DNA from 3 places in the Streptomyces sp. NPDC004629 genome. Region 1 is predicted to be linked to each of the others. Evidence: riboswitches for the same ligand, from Rfam matches in the RefSeq annotation. Region 1 holds a riboswitch; each other region holds the start of a gene.

The links. Region 1 has a riboswitch for S-adenosylmethionine ahead of thrC (threonine synthase). Riboswitches for the same ligand answer to the same signal wherever they lie in the genome.
Region 2: another riboswitch for S-adenosylmethionine. It lies ahead of ACFYTE_RS15500 (SDR family oxidoreductase); the one in region 1 lies ahead of thrC (threonine synthase).
Region 3: another riboswitch for S-adenosylmethionine. It lies ahead of ACFYTE_RS03620 (amino acid ABC transporter permease); the one in region 1 lies ahead of thrC (threonine synthase).

Annotation. Positions count from the first base shown of each region.
Region 1 is NZ_JBIALO010000014.1:141,964-146,687, forward strand. It holds gene otsB (trehalose-phosphatase) at 1-516, shown strand, start outside; gene ACFYTE_RS22730 (trehalose-6-phosphate synthase) at 495-1,901, opposite strand; gene ACFYTE_RS22735 (glucosyl-3-phosphoglycerate synthase) at 2,274-3,218, opposite strand; SAM riboswitch class I at 3,377-3,541, shown strand; gene thrC (threonine synthase) at 3,560-4,724, shown strand, end outside.
Region 2 is NZ_JBIALO010000009.1:64,028-68,751, reverse strand. It holds partial or broken gene ACFYTE_RS15505 (TIM-barrel domain-containing protein) at 1-1,432, shown strand, start outside; partial or broken gene ACFYTE_RS15500 (SDR family oxidoreductase) at 1,448-1,585, opposite strand; partial or broken gene ACFYTE_RS15495 (SDR family NAD(P)-dependent oxidoreductase) at 1,531-1,707, shown strand; SAM riboswitch class IV at 1,824-1,935, opposite strand; gene ACFYTE_RS15490 (DUF1684 domain-containing protein) at 2,014-2,838, opposite strand; gene ACFYTE_RS15485 (LLM class F420-dependent oxidoreductase) at 2,919-3,842, opposite strand; gene ACFYTE_RS15480 (SpoIIE family protein phosphatase) at 4,109-4,724, shown strand, end outside.
Region 3 is NZ_JBIALO010000002.1:144,857-149,580, reverse strand. It holds gene ACFYTE_RS03630 (ABC transporter substrate-binding protein) at 1-847, opposite strand, end outside; gene ACFYTE_RS03625 (amino acid ABC transporter ATP-binding protein) at 924-1,712, opposite strand; gene ACFYTE_RS03620 (amino acid ABC transporter permease) at 1,709-2,689, opposite strand; SAM riboswitch class IV at 3,075-3,184, opposite strand; gene ACFYTE_RS03615 (glutathione S-transferase C-terminal domain-containing protein) at 3,262-4,152, opposite strand; gene ACFYTE_RS03610 (putative leader peptide) at 4,250-4,369, opposite strand; gene ACFYTE_RS03605 (hypothetical protein) at 4,715-4,724, shown strand, end outside.

The sequences.
Region 1 (4,724 bases):
GTCAGCGCCCCGGCCCCGCACCCCGGCGTCGCCGCCGTCCGCGCCGAACTGCCCGGCTTCCTCGACCGGATCGGTGCCTGGCGGGGCACCTGGATCGAGGAGAAGGGGCGGGCCGTGGCCGTGCACACCCGCCGCGCCGAGGATCCGCAGGCCGCGTTCGAGGCGCTGCGCGGTCCCCTCGCCGAGCTGGCCACCCGGCACGGCCTGATCGTCGAGCCCGGCCGCCTGGTCCTCGAACTGCGCCCGCCCGGCATGGACAAGGGCGTCGCCCTGCTGGAGTACGTCCGGGAGATCGGCGCCGAGTCCGTCGTGTACGGCGGCGACGACCTCGGTGACCTCCCCGCCTTCGCGGCCGTCGACAAGCTCCGCTCCGACGGCGTGCCCGGACTGCTGGTGTGCAGCGGCAGCAGCGAGGTGACCGAACTCGCCGCGCGCGCCGACCTGGTCGTGGACGGCCCGGCCGGGGTGGTGCGGCTGCTGCGGGCGCTCGCCGATCAGCTGGAACGGCCGGCCTGAAGGGCGTGCAGCTGGTCCAGGAACCACTGGGCCGGCGGCAGCGCCGTGGCCGCGGCGGCCAGCCGCTTGGTCCGCTCCGCCCGCTCGTCGTCCGGCAGGGTGAGCGCCCGGTGCAGGGCGTTCGCCGTGCCACCGATGTCGTACGGGTTGACGGTGATCGCGTCCTCGCCCAGTTCCTCGTACGCCCCGGCCTCCCGGGACAGCACCAGCGCGCAGCCCTGGTCGGAGACGACCGGCACCTCCTTGGCGACCAGGTTCATGCCGTCCCTGATGGGGTTCACCAGGGCCACGTCGGCCAGCCGGTAGGCGGCCAGTGAGCGGGCGAAGTCGTCCTCGACGTGCAGCAGCACCGGCGTCCAACCCGGCGTCCCGTACCGCGCGTTGATCTCCTCCGCGACGCGCCGCACCTCGGCGGTGTACTCCCGGTACACGGCCAGGTCCTGGCGGGAGGGGTAGGCGAAGGCGACGTGCACGACCCGCTCGCGCCACTCGGGGCGGTCCGCCAGCAGCTGCCGGTACGCCAGCAGCCCGCGCACGATGTTCTTGGACAGCTCGGTGCGGTCCACCCGCACGATCGCCTTGCGGTCCGCGCCGATCTCCGTGCGCAGCGCCGTCATCCGTTCGGCCACGTCCGGCTCGTGCGCACGCGCGCGCAGGAAGTCCGCGTCGGCGCCCAGACCGTGCACGCCGATGCGGGTGCCGGCCGGGATGCCGGGCCCGAGGACCAGGTGGCAGCAGTCGGTGAAGGCGTCCGCCCAGCGCCGGGTGAGGAACGCCGCGCGGTCCGCGCCCAGGATGCCGCCGAGCAGTTCGGCCGCGATGTCGTCGGGCAGCAGCCGGAAGTAGTCCGGCGGCGCCCACGGGGTGTGCGAGAAGTGGCCGATGCGCAGGTCGGGGCGGAGCTGCCGGAGCATCCGGGGGGCCAGCGCCAGGTGGTAGTCCTGTACGACGACCGCCGCGCCCTCGGCCGCCTCCTCGGCCAGCGCCTCGGCGAACGCCCGGTTGTAGGTCCGGTACGACGCCCACTGGCGGCGGAACTCCGCGTCGAAGACCGGCTCCAGCGGGGTCTGGTAGAGCATGTGGTGCACGAACCACAGCACCGAGTTGGCGATGCCGTTGTAGGCGTCGGCGTACACGTCGGCCGGGATGTCCAGCATCCGTACGCCGGGCTCGCCGACCCCGCGGCGCACCGCCTGGCGGTCGCTGTCGGACAGCGCCGAGCACACCCACAGCGCGTCCGCGTCGGGGCCGATCGCCGAGAGCCCGGAGACCAGCCCGCCGCCGCCCCGCCGGGCGACCAGCGAGCCGTCCTCCTGGACGGAGTAGGAGACCGGGCCGCGGTTGGACGCGACCAGTACCTGGGCAGCACCGTGCGTGGAAGCCATACGCCTCAACCTAGCCCGACCCACAAACCCTCAAACGTACGACCCACTCCCCACACCCCGCCCCCCACAACCCACGCCCACCTCCCACCGCGTTTCGGTTCGCGCCGCGTTTTGGCTCGTGCCTTGCCTCGGACCGTGCCGTGCTTCGGCTCGCGCCGCGTTTCGGCTCGTGCCTTGCCTCGGCCCACGCTTGCCCCGGCCTGTGTCCGGTTTCAGGCCGTGCCTTGCCTCGGCTCACGCCTGTCCCGGCTCGCGTTGTGTTTCAGCCCGCGCCCTGTCCCGACTTGCGCCCCGGTTCGGCCCGCGTGCCTTGCGCCGGCCCGCGCCGTATTTCGGGCCGTGTCCTGTTTTTGGGGGCTGTGTGTTGTGGGGTCAGGCCACTTGGCGGGTGGCGTATTCCGTGATCTGCAGCATGGGCGGCCGTTCCTCCGTGTCCACCGGGTAGGTGCGCGGCTCGAAGCCGTCCGTGCCCCGCTCGAACTGGGTGAGGGAGGGCCGCACGAGGTGCCCGCGGGCCAGCCGCAGCTGCGCGGTGCGGTAGATCGCGGCGGCCATCCGGCCCAGCGCCTGCCCGTCCTGGTGCCGGTGCTTGCGCACACCGACGTCGACCTGGGCGAGGGCGTCAAGGCCCACCAGGTGCAGGGCGTCGACCAGCATGCCCAGTTCGACGCCGTATCCGACGGGGAACGGCAGCCGCTCCAGCAGTGAACGGCGGGCCGCGTACTCGCCGCCGAGCGGCTGCACGAAACCGGCCAGCTGCGGCCAGTGCAGGTTGAGCAGCGGTCGGGCCATCAGCTCGGTGACCCGGCCGCCCTGGCCGGCCGCGCCGGCCAGCGGGCGGTCGTACATGGCCTTGACCAGGTCGACGTCCGGTTCGGTGAGCAGCGGCCCGACGATCCCGGTGACGAAGTCGGAGGAGAACTCCCGCAGGTCCGCGTCGACGAAGCAGACGATGTCCCCGCCGGTGACGAGCAGCGAGCGCCACAGGACCTCGCCCTTGCCGGGCGCGGTGGGCAGCCGCGGCAGGATGGCGTCGCGGTGCACCACCCGGGCGCCCGCCGCGGCGGCCACCTCGGAGGTGCGGTCGGTGGACCCCGAGTCGACGACGACGATCTCGTCGACCAGCGGCGCCTGCCGCATGAGGTCGTGCCGGATGACGGCGACGATGTCGCCGACCGTCTCCTCCTCGTTGAGCGCGGGCAGCACGACGGAGACCGACTGGCCCGTACGCTGCTTCGCGGCGAGGATCTTGTGCAGCGGCCGGTCGGTCACGGACCAGGAGCGGGTGGCCAGCCAGCGCTCGACTTCTTCCAGCACAGTCAGCTGCTCCTCACTGTCGTGATCACACCTGGTGCCTGTGTGATCCATCTCGCGGTTCGGACGACTATCTCAACTGTCCAGGCCGTCGGTTACAGTCTTGAACAACGCGGATGACCATCGCATGTCGGGGGTCTTCGGCGTTCACAACCGCATACAGCTCATCCAGAGGGGCAGAGGGATACGGCCCGATGAAGCCCCGGCAACCCTCCAGCCGGTACTCGTACTGATCGCTGCGCAAGCCGATCGTTTCCGCGAGGCTCCCGGCTAGGGAAGGTGCCAAATCCGTCTCACGGCGAGATGCGTCGTGAGGAAGATGAGGAGAAAGGGCCTCGCCTCACATGGCTGTGCAGACCGTTGCAAGCACCACGAACCAGTCGGTGGACCTCGGTACCGCCGCGGCCCTCAGCTGCCGCGAGTGCGGTCACCGGGTGCCGCTCGGCCCGGTGTTCGCCTGCGAGGAGTGTTTCGGCCCGCTGGAGATCGCGTACGACTTCTCGGTGTACGACACCGAGGAGCTGCGCCGGACGATCGAGGCGGGTCCCGCGAACATCTGGCGCTATGCGCCGCTGCTGCCCGTCCCCGCGGACGTGGCCGAAAAGCCCAACCTGAACCCGGGCTGGACCAAGCTGGTCCAGGCCGACAACCTGGCCCGCGAACTCGGCGTCACCGGCGGCCTGTATGTGAAGGACGACTCCGGCAACCCGACGCACTCCTTCAAGGACCGGGTGGTCGCCCAGGCGCTGGAGGCGGCGCGCGCCTTCGGCTTCACGACCCTGTCCTGCTCCTCGACCGGCAACCTCGCCGGGGCCGTCGGCGCCGCGGCGGCCCGGGCCGGCCTGCGCTCCTGTGTGTTCATCCCGTACGACCTGGAGCAGGGCAAGATCGTCATGGCCGCGATCTACGGCGGTGACCTCGTCGGCATCGAGGGCAACTACGACGACGTGAACCGCTTCTGCTCCGAGCTGATCGGCGACCCGGCGGGCGAGGGCTGGGGCTTCGTCAACGTCAACCTGCGCCCGTACTACGCGGAGGGCTCCAAGACCCTGGCGTACGAGATCTGCGAGCAGCTCGGCTGGCGGCTGCCCGACCAGCTCGTCGTGCCGATCGCCTCCGGCTCCCAGCTCACCAAGATCGACAAGGGGCTGCGGGAGCTGATCGCGCTGGGTCTGGTCGAGGACCGGCCGTACAAGATCTTCGGCGCGCAGGCCGAGGGCTGCTCGCCGGTGTCCACCGCGTTCAAGGCCGGTCACGACGTGGTCCGCCCGCAGAAGCCGAACACGATCGCCAAGTCCCTGGCGATCGGCAACCCGGCCGACGGGCCGTACGTACTGGACATCGCGCGCCGTACGGGCGGTGCGGTGGAGGACGTGACGGACGAGCAGGTCGTCGACGCGATCAAGCTGCTGGCGCGCACCGAGGGCATCTTCGCGGAGACGGCCGGCGGTGTCACCGTGGGTGTGACGAAGAAGCTCATCGAGCAGGGTGTCCTCGACCCGGCGCTCA
Region 2 (4,724 bases), on a different contig from region 1:
CCCCCAGTTCGCCCAGGCGCAGGCCACGGCCAAGGGCAAGCTGAAGAAGGGCGGTTGCGGCGGGTCCGCCTCGGCCGGCAACAACTGCTACGTCTTCGACTTCGGCGACCCCGACCAGCTCAAGGCGTACCTGGATCTGCACCGGACCATGGATGAGCAGGGCAACGACTTCTGGTGGCTCGACTGGTGCTGCGACGCCTCGCAGTCGTCGCTGCCGGGCGTGACGCCGGACGCGTGGATCAACCAGCAGTACGCCGACCTCACCGGCGAAACCCTCGGCCGCGGCTTCGTCCTGTCACGCGCCTACGGCTCGCTCCAGGCCGGCGGGTACAGCGGCCAGCAGGCGGTGCCGACCGGACCGTGGGCGGACAAGCGCACCACCGTGCACTTCACCGGCGACACCTCCTCCACCTGGGGCACGCTGAAGCTGGAGGTCGGCTACACCCCGGGTGAGTCCGCGGCGACGGGAATGGCGGCCGTCACGCACGACATCGGCGGGCACAACGACACGACGGGGCTGACCGGTTCGGAGAAGTACACCGTCAATGGGCAGACCCGCACCACGCACAAGCTGCCCGACGACCTCTACGCGCGCTGGGTGCAGTTCGGCACCTTCCAGCCGATCGACCGGCTGCACAGCAACCACAGCGACCGGCTGCCCTGGCAGTACGGCACCGAGGCGCGGCAGTCGGCAAACACATTCCTCAACCTCCGCGAGAACCTGGTCCCGTACACGTACTCGCTGGCCGAGGAGGCGAACCGGACCGGTGTGCCGATCGTCCGTCCCGCCTACCTGGAGTACCCGGACGAGGCGCAGGCGTACGCGACCGCCGGCAGCGAGTACTTCTACGGCCCGGACGTCCTGGTCGCCCCGGTGACGACACCGGGGACGACGGCGACCACCAAGGTATGGTTCCCGCCCGGCCGGTGGACCGACTACTTCACCGGCAAGACCTACCAGGGCGGCACCACCCAGGACATCACCACCGGCCTGGACACCATGCCGGTGTTCGTCAAGGCCGGCGGCATCCTGCCGACCCGCACCCATGACGTCACCGACGACGACCGCAACCCGCTGACCGACGTCACCCTGACCGTCGCCACCGGCGCGCCGGGGACGTACCGCCTGTACGAGGACGACGGGAGCGCCGCGCGGCAGGGACACAGCGCCACGACGACCGTCCGGTACGAGCGCCACGGCTCGCGCCACACGGTGTCGATCGGCGCGGCGCGGGGCTCCTTCCACGGCCAGGTCAAGAACCGCACGTGGACACTGTCCCTGCTGGGGATGACCCACGCACCCACCGAGGTCACCGCCACCGGTGTCCGGCTGACCCCCCGTGACTACCGCTTGGACAGCTCCACCGGGACGTTCACGATCACCCTGCCCCGGCACACCGTGCACGGCCCGATCACCGTCACCTACCAGTAGCAGGACGCACAGGGTCTGACCGGTGATCCAGGCGCCGTCGTCCGACACGAGGAAGGAGACCGCCGCGGCGATGTCGCCCGGCTCGCCCAGCCGCCCGAGTGGCGTCTGGGCGCGGGTGGCCGCGAGCTGTTCCGCCGGGACGGTCGCCGTCAGCCCGCCCCGCCACCGGCCTGTATGCCGCGAGCAAGGCGGCGGGTGACCAGCTCGTACGCACGGCGGCGAAGGAACTCGGACCGCGCGGCATCACGGTCAACAGCATGCTGCCCGGCGCGACCCGCACCGATACGCCTCCGCCCGTACCGCCGTCGCCTACCCGCCCGAGGCGTGCACCGCGGCCACGACTTCGGCCGCGGCGGCCTCGCTCATGCGGTAGTTCACCACCGGTCCCGGGGCCACGCGCTTGCAGGACGGTGGGTGGTCCTGCGGGCTTTCACCTGGAGCACCCCACCGCGTGGGAGGGTTGCCGGTCAGCGAGCCAGGGCTTGACGCTGACACTCAATGCCGGACGTGATCGTACGGAGCGGTGTTGTCGTACGGCAATCCCGGATGACGGCCACAACCGGGTGCGGTGCGCATCGAAGTCAGGAGCCGCCGCGCTCGTGCGGGATCTTCTGGCCGGTCTCGATCGCCACCGGAAGCCGGTTCTCGGCCGGTGGCAGCGGGCAGGTGGCCAGGTCCGTGTAGGCGCACGGCAGGTTGGCGGCGCGGTTGAAGTCCAGTACGACCCTGCCGTCGGCGGCGGGCGGGTCCACGGCCAGGACCCGGTTGGCGGCATAGGTGGTGACCCCGGAGGTCGCGTCGGTGAACAGCACCATGAGCCGGCCCGCACCGCGACCGGGGAAGGCGGTCAGGGACAACCGGCGCCCGTCCAGCTCGAATTCGATCCTGCCCGGGGCGTCGTACACATGCTCAAGACCCTCCACAGCGGCGCCCACGGTGGTCGGCCGCGGCTTGTCGAAGGGGAGGTAACGGCCCGTCACGACCCAGCGCGGATGGGGCGCGTAGGCGGGTGTCCCGGTGAAGGCGGCCCGCAGCGGCGCGTCCGGGTGCCGGGGACGCACGATGTCGTGTCCGCCGCGCCTGGCGACCTCGATCACGGCGTCCTTCCAGACCGCGTCGACACCGCCGCGCTCGGGAAGCACGCCGAAGCGGTGCTCGCCCTGCACCGGTGTTCCCTGGACGAGCAGTTCCTCTCCGTCGTCCAAGGAGACGACGACCCCGTCGTGGCCGGTGCGCCAGACACCGGGGGCGTCGGGGAAGCGCTGCGGCCGGTCGTCGAGCCAGTGCAGGCCGGTGATCGCCAGAAAACCGTGCGGATCGGCGAGCCGGGCCTCCTGGGCGCGGTACCAGTCCAGCCATTCCTCGGTGAAGGCCTGGAGATCCGTCGGGGTGACGTCGGTGGTCATGGGTGCTCCTTCGTTCCGCGAGGCCCGGCCTCGCCATGATGTGCGGGCAGATGTCCGGCGGGCGGCCCGCCGTTGCGCACTCAGCCGGCCAGTTCGCCGAGGAGTGCCCAGGTGCGGTGCCGGTCTGCCTCTCCGGCGATCTCGGTGCCGGAGAAGACGACCTCGGTGGCCCCGGCGTCCCGGTACCGCCGTACCTCGGCGGCGACCGTCTTCTCGTCGCCGATCACGGCCACGTCGGCGGCTCGCCGGCCGCCGGAGAGTTCGATGACCCGTGCGTAGGACGGGAACTGTTCGTAGAACGCCATCTGCTCGGTGGCCTTCGTCCGTACCGCCTCCACGTCGTCCGTGACCACGCCGGGCACCAGGGCCACGATCCGGGGTGCGGGACGGCCGGCGGCCTCGGCCGCGGCGGTCAGGGCGGGCACGATGTGTTCGGCCAGGGCGCGCGGTCCGGCCAGAAAGGGGAGGATCCCGTCCGCCAGCTCACCGCTGACGCGCAGCGCCTGCGGGCCCATCGCGGCGACCAGCAGGGGAACGCCGTTCTCGGCGCCCGGTACACGCGCGGGGATCGGCGGGGCCGCGGTGAGCAGTTCACCGTGGAAGTCGGCCGTACCGGTGTCCGTCAACTGCCGCAGGGCGGTGAGGAATTCACGCAGGCGGGCGATGGGCCGGGTGAAGGGCAGTCCGAAGCCGGTCTCCGTCAGCAGCTTGGTGCCCAGGGCCAGCCCGAGGTGGTAGCGGCCGTGTGTCGCGGCCTGGGCGGTCTGGGCCTGGCTGGAGACGAGCAGCGGGTGCCGGCCGAAGACGGGGATCGCGGAGGTCCCCACGTGCAGTCCGGGCACCTCGCGCCCGGCGATCGCCGCGAGCTGGGGTGAATCCGCGCCGAAGGTCTGCCCGAACCAGGCCGACCGCAGACCGGCCGCCGCGGCCTCGCGCGCCAGCTCCACGGTGGTGTCGACCTGGTTGTCCGCATCGGACGCGTTGAGTGCTACTCCTACCGTCATGCCAGTCAGAACGGTCGGCGGCCGGACCCGCATTCCGGTCCATGTGTTTCAGGTTCTTGTCAATCATGTGTACGGGGCCGCTCACACCGGGCCGGCACCGGTGACCGCCATGCCGTCGATGGTCGTGGTCGTACGGCTGGAGTATTAGGTGATCGAAAAAAGTGAATGCGGACAGCCGCAATCCACGGCTGAAGAGCCGATTAGCTCCTAAACATTTATCATGTGCTCTATTGGAGGTGGTTCCACAGCGCCGGGAGCTGAACGGTATGAACGCTGACACCAGGAGCCGTGACGACGTGCTCGTGGACGCCGCGTGCCGTACGCTGCGCGATCTGCACGCTTCCTCGGTGGCCGTGTTCCTTCCCGTGCGGGGTGAGCCCGTCCTGGGCGCGGTGGTCGCCGCCGTTGAACCGCTTGGCGTCGGACTGATGGAGCGGCTGCCCATGGACGACGAGGTTTTCCCGTCCGTCGCCGCCTATAAAACCGGTAGGCCCAAGGTTGCGCACTCCATTGACACGCTCGGCAAGTATCCGGAATTCGCCGTCTTCGGTCCCTACCCTCTCACCATTGCATCGGCGCCATTGGAATCGGCGGGTAAGCGGTTCGGTGCCATCGCCGCCTTCTGGCCTGGAATTTTCCGTCATATCCGTTCGGATGAACTGGACCTTCTTACCGCTGTGGGCCGGGAGGTGGCCCGCGAGCTGATTCCGCTGGCGGCAGCGGGCGTCTCGATGCAAGCCGGTGAGATTCCGCTGGTGACTGCGATGTGTGCGGTGTCTGCGGCCGTCGGGGACGACACTGTCCGGGACGCGGAGATAGCTCCCTTCCTGTATCACATTCAGCAACTGGCCCGGAGGCTGCCCAGGGCGCGCAGCCTTGAGG
Region 3 (4,724 bases), on a different contig from region 1:
TCAGGCCCTGGAGCGTGGCGCCCGCGCCGGAGGAGGTGCCGCCGCTGCGGGTCGGGTTCGGCGACGTGGCCGTCTGCCTGATGTGGTAGGCGATCCCGGGATTGGCGGAGAAGTAGGCGTCGATCTTGCCGCCGGTCAGTGCGAGGGAGGTGGCGTTCTTGCTCGCGTAGTGCTTGACGGTGAGCTGCTTGCCCTCCTGCTTCAGCTTCGCCTGCCACTCCAGGAGGATCTTCTCCTGGTTGGTTCCGTTGTCGACGGCGACGGTCCGGCCGGCCAGGTTCCGGTAGTCGCCGTCGAAGTTCCAGGTGCTCTTCTTCAGCACCTCGAAGCCGAGGTTGTCCTTGCGGTAGGAGGCGAAGTCGTACTTCTTCTTGCGTTCCTCGGTGTCGGTGATGTTGGAGAAGCCGATGTCGGCCCGGCCGCTGTCGATGCCGACGAACATGTTCTCCCAGGTGGCGTTGGAGACCTCCGGTTTCAGACCGAGCACGGCGGCGACCAGGCGGGCGAGGTCGGGTTCGGCGCCGGTGAGGGTCTTCTGGTCCGAGCCGACGTACGCGAGCGGCGGGAAGCCGTCGGGCAGGGCGCCGATGACGATCTTCAGGGTGCCGCTGTCGCGGACGGATGCGGGCAGTTCGGCGCTGATCGACTTCACCTCCGCGACCTTGAGTTCGGTCTGTGTGGCGGCGCCGTTGGACACCCGGCCCACCGTGACCGTGCCCGCGGTGTCGGTGGTGGTGGCGGCATCGCTGTCGCCCCCGCAGGCGGTGAGGCCGGTGGCGAGGGTGGCTGCGGCGGCGACCGCGGTGATGCCGCGGATCAGACGGCGTCTGGAGAGCTGGCTGGGCATGGTTGTCCTTCGTCGCTGGGGGTGAGCTGGGTGTGAGTGGCTGCGAGGGAGCGGGAGGGTGCGAACGGGCCGGTGGTCACAGGACCTTGCTGAGGAAGTCCCTGGTCCGCTCGTGCCGGGGATGGTCGAGCACATCGGCGGGCGGGCCCTGTTCGACGATCCGTCCGCCGTCGATGAAGACGATCCGGTCGGCGACCTCGCGGGCGAATCCGATCTCGTGGGTGACGATGACGAGCGTGGTGCCGCTGGTCGCGAGGTCCTTGATGACGGAGAGCACCTCGCCGACGAGTTCCGGGTCGAGCGCCGAGGTCGGTTCGTCGAACAGGATGATGCCGGGGCGCAGCGCGAGGGCGCGGGCGATCGCGACGCGCTGCTGCTGGCCGCCGGACAGCTGCCGCGGATAGGCGCCCGTCCGGTCGCCGAGTCCGACCCGGGCGAGCAGGTCGCGGGCGAGTTCCTGGGCCGCGGGCCGGGTGAGCCGCCCGGTGGCCACCGGGGCGGCGGCGACGTTGTCGAGCGCCGTCAGGTGCGGGAACAGATTGAAGTTCTGGAAGACGAAGCCGATCCGGCTGCGCTGGGCGAGGATGGCCCGCTCGCTCAGTTCCTTCAGCCGTTTGCCGCTGCGTCTGACCCCGATCGGTTCACCGCCGACGCTGACGTGTCCGATCTCGGGCCGCTCCAGGTGGTTGATCACCCGCAGCAGCGTGGACTTGCCGGACCCGGACGGGCCGATGACGACGGTGACCTCGCCGGGGCGCACGGTCAGGTCGATGCCGTCGAGGACGCGGTGGGCGCCGTACCACTTGTGCACGTTGTGCACCTCCAGGGCGACGGGGGCCTGTTCGGCGGGCGTGACGGCGGTCATACGGCGGCCTCCCGGCGCAGTCGGGTGCGCAGCGCGGCGAGGCCGGAGCGGGCGCGCTGCCAGGGCGTCGGCGGCAGGGTGCGGGTGGCGCCCCGGGCGAAGTACCGCTCGACGTAGAACTGGGCGACGGACACGACGCTGGTGAGAATCAGGTACCAGACGGTCGCGACCAGCAGCAGCGGCACGATGTCACCGGGGTAGGTGCTGCCCATGGTCTGCACCGAGCCGAACAGGTCGAGCAGCGACACGTAGAACACCAGGGACGTGCTCTTGATCAGGCCGATGAGCTGGTTGACGTAGTTCGGGGTGATGGACCTGAGGGCCTGCGGGAACACGATCCGGATGAACTGGTAGCGCTTCGGCAGGCCGAGCGCGGCGGCGGCCTCGTGCTGACCCTGGTCTACGGAGAGGATGCCGCCGCGGACCACCTCCGAGGCGTACGCCGCCTCGTTGAGGCCGAGCCCGACCACGGCGACCACCATGTCGGTGGCCACTCTCGACTCGTCGAAGGTGACGAAGGCGGGACCGAAGGGGACGCCGAGGCTCACCGTCCGGTACAGGGCCGAGAAGTTGTAGAGGAAGATCAGTACGACGATGAGCGGCACGGACCGGAACAGCCAGGTGTACGTCCAGCTGACGGCGCGCAGTACGGGGCTTCCGGAGAGCCGGCCGAGGGCCAGCAGGATGCCGCCGAGCAGGCCCAGCACGGCGCTGAGCGCGGTCACTTCGAGGGTGATGAGCAGGCCGTCGAGGATGGTGGGGCGCAGGAACCAGTAGCGGAAACGGTCCCACTGGTAGAAGGGATTCGTGGCCAGTCCGTGCGCGATCTGTGCCACGACCACCAGCACGACGGCCGTGACGATCCATCGGCCAGGACGGCGCAGCGGCACAACTCGCTGGGCAGTCAGGGATTTTGACGGTGTGTCTGCTGGCGGCGGCGCGGTGAGGGACACGGCGCCGCCCGGGGGTTCGGTCATGGCGGGCTCCGGCGGGGTCGGGGCACCCCGGGGCCGCGGCGCGACCCGTGTGGCTGCGACGGCGCTACGCCGACGGCGTTGAGCCGGCGGCGCCATGGCGCGGCGCACGGGAGGGGCACGGGGACCGGGGAGGGGCGGGCAGCGGCACACCGCTCGGTCGGTGTGCGTCGGGAACGCGGGGGCCGGAAGTGGCGTCAGCCCCGGCGACGGGCAGAGCCCGAAGCGGTACACAGTGCGCTGTTCACGCGGAGCAGGTCGACCGCCCGGTCGGCGACGAGCAGACCCGCGTACGGATGTACGCAGCTTCGGGTGCGGCCGGCGGCCGTCCCGTCGGCTGCGTACATGTCCGTCACTCGCGTCACTCGCATTTCCGGCCCCTGCGGGGCCCTCGCGCTTACCGAAGCGTCATCCGGTCCGGTCGTCACCTGGGGCACCCCACCGCGGCGCGAGGGTTGCCGGCCAGCGAGCCAGGGCTTGTCGCTGACACTCATGACCGTTCAGAGCGGTAAGTAAGGCAGTTGGGCGGACGTATGTCAACGCCCGTCCGCTGAATGGACCGGCCCCTGTGCCGCTCAACCGCGCCGGGAACCGGGGGCGCCGGCCGCGTGCCGCGCCCAGTCCAGGATCTGCACGGCCGAGCCGGCCGCCTCCAGGCCCGCGCAGCGGGCGTGATGACGGTGGGCGATGCCGTCCAGGTCGAGGTGCGCACCGAAGGCGGGCCGGGCAGCCAGGCGCCGGGCGTGCTCCCACAGCGCCGGATGACCGGCCACGCGGTGCACTGCGGCGGCGTCGAGGTGGTGGCGGTGCACGGTGTCGAGTTGCACCAGGGCGACCCACAACTCGACGTCGGCGGCGGTGAGTTCGTCGCCCACGAGGAACTCCCGCCCGGCGAGCCGCCGTTCCAGTCCGGCCAGGGTGCCGAGCAGGACGTCGAGCGCCGCGGCCCGCTCGGCCGCGTCCGCGCCGGCCCGGCCCGCCCGCTGCGCGGCCTCCTCGATGCCCTGCGCGCACAGCCGCTCGATCTCCTCGATCCCCGCCTCGGTGCCGCACGGGTAGAGCCGGTCGCGCCCGTCGCCGAAGCAGCGGTCGAGGTCGCGCAGGATGTCGGGGGCGTGGGTGCTGACGATCCGCCCCGACCAGTCGTCGCTGAGCACCGGCGCGAGCGCGGGTCCGGGGTAGCGGTGCGCGCTCGCCTCGTACAGCGGGCGCAGCGCCGAGTGGCCGCCGCCGGGACAGTCGGGGACGGCGTCGAGGAAGGTGACCGGACAGATGTCGTCGAGGGCGAGGAAGCTGTGGCCCACGGCTATCCGCAGGCCGTCGGGACAGGCGGTCGTGAGATGGAGCCGGTAGCGGCGCGGCACGGCGTAGTGGCCGCTGCGCGCGTCCCGGCCGATCCTGCCCCGGAAGCGGGCGGGACGCTGGGCGGACGGGACGGCGGCGAGCGGCGTGCTGGACGTGGACATGCGTCTCCCCGGGTGCGAGCGCGCGCGGGTGTGCGCGGCTGAAGCGTCGGCGGTCGGTGCGTGCGAGGGGCCCCGGTCGGCCGGGAGCGCGGGACGGTCAGCCCCGAAGGCTGATCGCGCTGCAGACCCGCAGCAGGTCGATGTGCCGGCGGGAGGTCAGCAGGGGCAGCGACGGCGCACGGCGGCCACGGCCGGTGCTCGTCCCACGGCGCCCCATCTTTTCCCTACCTTTTCACTAGGATTCCCTCCTGGAGTGTCGTTCCGCGCCCACAGGCACGTCAAGAGGGCGTCCACCCCTGGGACACCGCCCCGCCGTGCGGCACCTGAAGAGGGCGTGACACGCCCGTTTGCCGGTCGTGTTCCGCACCGGCCCGACGGCGCCGAACACCGAGGAGTGCGCGGGGTACGCCGCCGAGGCGGTCCTGGCCGTCCCGGCACGGCGCGCCGCGACGCCGGGCGTGGTCGTCGCGCCGGTTCACCCGAACGGTCCGGTCACGCTGGTCGGTCGGACCGCTCGGTGGTGGCGTGGAGGGACGTACCGCGTTGCGAGGAGGCAACCCCGATGAACCGTC